One region of the Kitasatospora sp. NPDC006697 genome, then DNA from elsewhere that is predicted to be linked to it. Evidence: predicted binding sites of a transcription regulator. Region 1 holds the regulator's gene; the other holds the start of a gene.
The links. Region 1 encodes HspR, which represses chaperone genes until heat shock. Its sites were predicted from a motif close to TTGAGNNNNNNNNNCTCAA; they were not measured.
Positions count from the first base shown of each region.

Region 1 (3,411 bases):
GTCACCACGCTGTCCGCAGGCCCCGTCAGCCGCATCAGCGGCGCGGCGAGGAAGACACGGGCCCGGCGGCCTTCGGGGGCCTGGGCTGCGTGCTGGCGCATGTAGGGCTCGGTCATGGTGAGTGACTCCGGGGCGTGTGGTGGTCCTGCTGGGTGTGGTGAGCCCGGCAGGTCGAGCTGTGCACAGACGGGGGAGCGGTTGCTGGACCGCGGTGAAGTTTCGGCGTGCTTCCAACCCCGCCTGCTCATTGATCGTCATGGCTGGAGCCACAGGCCGTCCACAGGCCTGGTGTGTCATCTCCCTGTCTGGCATTTGGATGACACCCGGAGTGAATGATCTGTGTCGGGAGTCACAGGGTCATGTGTGTCATCTTTCTGCCAGGCAGCACGATGCCACCCGGTTCTGCTAAGAGGCGCTTGCCTGGAGGGAAGTACAGAGCTTTGATTAGCGATTGACTTACCCGGGTGTTCAACCGGGGCAAGAATCCCATGAAGATATAGCAGGCCCATGACAAAGGAGGCACCGCATGCGTCGGGCACCTCGATCTGTGATCCGCGCGATAGTGACTGCGGTCGCCGGAGTCGGGCTACTGCTGTCTGGCGCGTTGGCGCTCAGTGGTTCGGTTCAGGGCGATGACTTCGGGTGGGGGAATATCTCGGCACCCATGGTCTCCAAGCACACGACCGTGGTGGTCGCGGACTTCGGTTGGGCTCGAGCGGCCGTCGCGACCGCGCCTCAGGTGAGTCCCGCGGACTTCGGCTGGGCATAGCGGCTGGCCGGGGCCGGATGTGCGTCGTGCGGTCGGGCGTCAATCGGTCGACTGCATGGCGACATCCGGTTCGCCGTCCTCGCGGTAGAGGTTCCCCGGGGTGTTCAGGGCCATCCGCCAGCCGAGCTGGAACAGCGTCTCGGAGCTGTACTCCTCGCGGAAGTCGGCTATGTGACGGGCCAGGGTGCGCTCGCTGATGCCCAGGTTGCGTGCGATGACCCGGTGTCCGACTCCCTGGACCATCATGCGCAGGATGTTGGTGCGCATGCGTGAGATGACCTCGGGCGGAACCTCGGCGGCTCCGAGGAACGGGCTGGACCGCTCCCACATGTGCTCGAACGAGTCGATCATGTAGGCGATGACACTGGCGTCGCTGATGAAGGCGGCCTTCTCGGTGGTGCCGGCGAAGGGGATGATCGCCACCCGTCTGTCGATGATGATCAGTCGGGTGAAGGGCTCCTCCAGGGTCCGGATCTCCGCCCCGGCCTCGGTCATGCGCTCGACGTACTGGCGGGTCGGAGCGGAGTACCGCGCGCTCGGGTGGTAGACGATGCGCCGCGCCACGCCCCGGTGGACCAGGGAGAGGTCCTTCTCCGCCACACCCTGGATGGTCGACTCGCGACGACTGCCCCCCGGCTGCGCGGTCAGCACCTCCTGCTCGGCGCTGTCGATGAGGATGTTGACCTGTTTGTTGATCTCAAGTAGGCCGTGTACATGCTCAACCGGACCGCCGGCATGGAATTGCTGGTCCAGGGACTGGTAAGCGTGGGTCAGATCCTGCAGTGCACTGGGTATCGCGACTGCCTGGGTGAGGAGAGCGAGCGCCTGCTTTTGCCAGGAGACACCGAGTCTGGTCGCCAGCCGAGTGGGATCAGTTGCGGTAACGATTGAGGGTTTTCCTTGGCTGACAGCCAATAGGCCGAGTTCGGCCAGCTCCATGTATGGGCGGGTCAGGTCCGAATCGCTGACCTCGACGCTCCCGCCTGCGGAAATCACCTGGAGATACAGGGCCTTCGCCTCTGCGGAGACGAACTCGACGCTGTCCTTCTCTCCTTCGACCCCGCCTGTCGAACCCATCCCCTGGCTCCCCCTCCCGGGAAGTCGCGGCCACTCAAACTCGGTTGGCTGAACTCTACGCAAGCACGGGATCGGTTGGCACCCCACCATCCGGCGGTGTGCCAACCGACCCCGTCAGCGACATGGCCCTTCCGGCCCCGCTACCGCCGCGGCCGCCACACCACCAGCGCGCTCGACTGCTGCGCCGGCTGGTACGGCACCAGGTCCCGCCGGTACGACGCGTGCACCGCCGCCTCCCGCGCCTGCAGCGCGGCCCCGGCGCCCTCCACCGCGGCCGCCAGCTCCGCGACGCGCGACTGCAGGGCGGCCACCTGGTTCTCCAGTTCGATGATCCGCTTGATCCCGGCCAGGTTGATGCCCTCGTCCTGGGAGAGCCGCTGCACCTCGCGCAGCTGCTCGATGTCCCGGGCCGAGTACCTGCGCCCGCCGCCGCCCGTGCGGTCGGGGCAGACCAGGCCGAGCCGGTCGTACTGGCGCAGGGTCTGCGGGTGCAGGCCGGAGAGCTCGGCGGCGACCGAGATCACGTAGACCGGGGTCTCCGCGGTCAGCGCGTAGCCGGTGCCGGGAGCGGCCACCCGGCGGCGGCGGGGCGGGGGGCCGCCGGGCAGGCCGTCTCCCAGCCCGGGGCCGATGCCGGCGGAACGGTCGGATTCACGGGCGTTCATGGCGGATCACGCTCCCTCCGCCGCCCGGAACAGGGCGGCTCGCGGGTCCTCGGATGCGGTGGCGTCCCGGTACTGCTCCAGTGCTGCCTGGGCCTCGTCGGAGATCTCCTGCGGGACCGTCACCTCGACGGTGACCAGCAGGTCGCCGCGGGTGCCGTCCTTGCGGGTGGCGCCCTTGCCGCGGGCCCGCAGGGTCAGCCCGTTGGCGCTGCCGGCCGGCAGGCGCAGCTTCACGGCGGGGCCGTTCAGGGTCGGAACGTCGATGGTGCCACCGAGTGCGGCTTCGGGGAAGGAGACCGGCACGGTGACCGTCAGGTTGTCGCCCTTGCGCCCGAAGACGGGGTGGGTGCCGACGTGCACCGTGACGTAGAGGTCGCCGGGCTGGCCGCCCCGCTCGCCCTGGGCGCCCTTGCCCTTGAGCCGGATCTTCTGGGCGTCCTGCACGCCGGCCGGGATCCGCACCTGCATGGTGCGGGCCGAGCTGGCCCGGCCGCTGCCGTGGCAGTCGGGGCAGGGGTCGTCCACGATCATGCCGCGGCCCTTGCAGTCCCGGCAGGGCTCGGAGAGCGCGAAGGCGCCCTGGCCCCGGCTGACCGTGCCCGCGCCCACGCAGGTCGGGCAGACCCGCGGGGTGGTGCCGGCCTTGGCGCCGGTGCCGGAGCAGCTGCGGCAGGGGGCCTGGCTGGTCATCCGGAGCGGGACGGTGGCGCCGTCCACCGCCTCGTCGAAGCTGAGCGTGACCTCGGTCTCGACGTCCGCCCCGCGCCGCGGCTGGGCCTGCCGGCCGCGGTTGAAGAGCCCGCCGAAGACGTCGCCGAGCCCGCCGCTGCCGCCCCCGGGCTGGGAGCCGCTGAACAGGTCGCCGAAGTCGAACCCGTAGCCGTTGGCGCCCGGGCCGCC
Region 1 covers NZ_JBIAGU010000003.1:204,093-207,503, forward strand. Annotated here, with positions in the region: gene ACFYNO_RS06205 (hypothetical protein) at 1-116, opposite strand, end outside; gene ACFYNO_RS06210 (hypothetical protein) at 809-1,846, opposite strand; gene ACFYNO_RS06215 (heat shock protein transcriptional repressor HspR) at 1,987-2,511, opposite strand; gene dnaJ (molecular chaperone DnaJ) at 2,518-3,411, opposite strand, start outside.

Region 2 (3,411 bases), on a different contig from region 1:
AGGACGTCGCCGCCCGCCCCGGTGACCGCCAGGCCGGTGGCCACGCCGGGCACCGCGGTGCGCCGCTCGGCCGGCTCCTGGGCCGCCTCCGGGGTGTGGTGCGGCCGGCCGATCAGCCCGCGCAGGTCAGCGGCGCCGATCGCGGTGGGCAGCTCGCGCTCGCCCAGCTCGCTCTGCGCGGCGACCTTGCGCAGGATCCGGGCGACCGCCCGCTCCAGGTTCCGCACGCCGGCCTCGCGGGTGTACTCGGCGGCCAGCCTGCGCAGCGCGTCCTCGCCGACCGAGACGTTCTCCGGGGTCAGCCCCGCGCGCTCCAGCTGCCGGGGCAGCAGGTGGTCGCGGGCGATGACGACCTTCTCGTCCTCGGTGTAGCCGTCCAGCCGGACCAGCTCCATCCGGTCCAGCAGCGGCTCCGGGATGGCCTCCAGCACATTGGCGGTGGCCAGGAAGACCACGTCGGAGAGGTCCAGCTCGACCTCCAGGTAGTGGTCCCGGAAGGTGTGGTTCTGCGCCGGGTCCAGCACCTCGAGCAGGGCGGCCGCCGGGTCGCCGCGGTAGTCCGAGCCGACCTTGTCGATCTCGTCCAGCAGCACCACCGGGTTCATCGAGCCGGCCTCCTTGACGGCCCGGACGATCCGGCCGGGCAGCGCGCCGACGTAGGTGCGCCGGTGGCCGCGGATCTCCGCCTCGTCCCGGACGCCGCCGAGCGCGACCCGGACGAAGTCGCGGCCCATCGCGCGGGCCACGCTCTCGCCGAGCGAGGTCTTGCCGACCCCGGGCGGGCCGACCAGCGCCAGCACCGCGCCTCCGCGGCGGCCGCCGACCAGGGTCAGCCCCTGGTCCGCCCGGCGCTTGCGCACCGCCAGGTACTCGACGATCCGGTCCTTCACGTCGGACAGGCCGGCGTGGTCGGCGTCCAGCACGGCGCGGGCGCCGGCGATGTCGTAGGCGTCCTCGCTGCGCGCGTTCCAGGGCAGCTCCAGCACGGTGTCCAGCCAGGTGCGGATCCACGACCCCTCGGGCGACTGGTCGGAGGAGCGCTCCAGCTTGTCGACCTCCTTGAGGGCCGCCTCGCGCACCTTCTCCGGCAGGTCGGCGGACTCCACCCGGGCCCGGTAGTCGTCCTCCTCGGAGGCGGACTCGCCGTTCAGCTCGGCCAGCTCCTTGCGCACCGCCTCCAGCTGGCGGCGGAGCAGGAACTCCTTCTGCTGCTTGGCCACGCCCTCTTCGACGTCCTTGCGGATGGTGTCGTTGACCTCCTCCTCCGCGAGGTGGTCCTTGAGCAGCTGCAGCGCGTACTCCAGCCGGGCCAGCTGGTCGGCCTCCAGCAGCACCTTGAGCTTCTGCTCGGCGCTGACGAAGGGCGCGTAGCCGATGTTGTCGGCCAGCTCGCCGACGCCCTCGATGGCGGCCACCCGGTCGACGATCTGCCAGGCGCCGCGCTTGCGCAGCCACTCGGTGGAGACGGCCTTGTACTCCTTGGCCAGCTCGGCGGCCCGGCCGCCGACCGGCAGGCCCACCGAGGACTCCTTGAACGGCGTGGTCTCCACCCAGAGCGCGGCGCCGGGGCCGGTGGTGCCGGCGCCGATCCGCACCCGCCGGACCGCCCGGACCAGCGCGGCCGGCTCCCCGTCGGCCAGCCGGCCGACCTGCTCGACGGTGGCCAGCGCGCCGACCGACGCGTACGAGCCGTCCAGCCGCGGCACCAGCAGCACCTGCGGCTTGCCGCCCTGGCCGGAGGCGGTGTCCACCGACGTGCGCGCGGCGGAGCGGGCGGCCTCCACGGCGGCCCGCACCTCGGTGTCCTTGAGGTCCAGCGGCACCACCATGCCGGGCAGCACCACCTCGTCGTCGAGGGGCAGCACGGGCAGAGTGAGCGGAGCGGACGTCGATGCCATGATCTCTCCCCAGTCAGTGAACTTGAGTCGATCTGACTAAGGAATGGCGGGGTGCAGATGTTCCCCGGCCGCTGTTCGCCCTGAGCGATCAATCAATCAAGCGGCCGGACACGGAATGCGGAGGGGCGGGGGAGCCGGGGGTCAGACCCGGTCGAGCGCCGGCTTGCGCATCCGCGGCAGCCGGGCGGCCAGCCGGCGCGGCCCGCCGGACCGGCCGGGCGGGCGCCGCAGCACGCCCCACAGCGCCACCCCGACCAGCAGCGCGGTCGGGTGGCCGATCATCGTGACCAGGTCCTGGTCGCTCTGGATCTGGTGCAGGATCAGCAGCACCCCGCCGCCCAGTGCCAGCAGCCGCCCGACGGGCCGGAACTGGCCCGCGAGCGCGCCGAGGCTGGCCAGCACCCCGTAGCTGACCCCGATGTCCAGCTCGTCCAGCAGGCCGGCCGGCGCCTTGCCGGCGGCCACCGCCACGGCCACGACCGCCTGCGAGAGCAGGGTGCCGACCACGTGCCCGGACCAGAAGACCAGCGCCGCCCGGCGCCAGCCGACCCGGCGCTCCAGCGGCGCCACCGTGAAGGCGAAGCCCCACAGGTAGGGCATCCAGACCGGCCCGGCCACCCAGAGGCCGCTCATCAGCAGCGAGCGCAGGGGGGTGTGCAGCAGGTGGTGGCCGTCGGTGCTGGACATCGTCTGCAGCTGGCGGACCAGCGCCGGGTCCCCGAACCGCGCGAAGACCGTGGTGCCCGCCAGCAGCGCGAGGTAGGCCAGCGCGAACGGGTTGCGCCGGGGCGTGGGCATCCGGTCCAGCACCCATTCCAACGGGCCGGAGCGCAGCCCCAGCCGCAGTCCGGCATAGGGCGCCATCGCGCCGCGCCGCCCGGGGACGCCGGGTGCCTCAGCCATTCCGCCTCCGTCCCGTACCGCCCCGCCGGGCCCGCCTCGGCCCGCCCTCGGCGGCACGCTAGCTCCGCGTGCACACCGTGCCATCGCTGGCCGGTTTCGTCCACGGTACGGGTCAGGCGTGAGAGCCGTCTGAGGAACGCTTCCGCCTGCCCGTAACGGCAGTTCAGCCATTGGTACGGACCATTCCCGATCCATCCTGGCTGCCGGGGGCGGCTGCGCGTCAGCGCATACACACCGTTACGGTGATGCGACATGGACGGGTAAGGTAGCGCCCCGTGCCGGTCCCCGGGGCGTGCGCACGACCGGTTCGACCCGGAAATCCGCGGTCCGCCTGTCGAGCTTCGCCCGGGGTCCGTACCCTGCGAGGGTGTGCATGTCGGACGGTGGCCCAGCAACCGTCGTCCGACCGGGTCGGCGGAGCCCGGGGCGATCTCGACCGGCACGGAACAACAACGACGGAACAAGACTACGAGCGGTGCCCGCCACTCCCACAGATGGCGGCCCGCAGGCCCTGGGGGCGGTGGCGTGACCGTGACAGAAATTCAACAGGACACCGGTACGAGCGGTGTGATCGCACAGCGACGCGTTCTGGTGGTGGAGGACGAACCCA
Region 2 covers NZ_JBIAGU010000004.1:178,569-181,979, forward strand. Annotated here, with positions in the region: gene lon (endopeptidase La) at 1-1,898, opposite strand, end outside; gene ACFYNO_RS07895 (rhomboid-like protein) at 2,040-2,801, opposite strand; gene ACFYNO_RS07900 (response regulator transcription factor) at 3,333-3,411, shown strand, end outside.
Region 2: a site for HspR is predicted at 1,921-1,939, ahead of lon (endopeptidase La). Genes of this name have one in related genera too.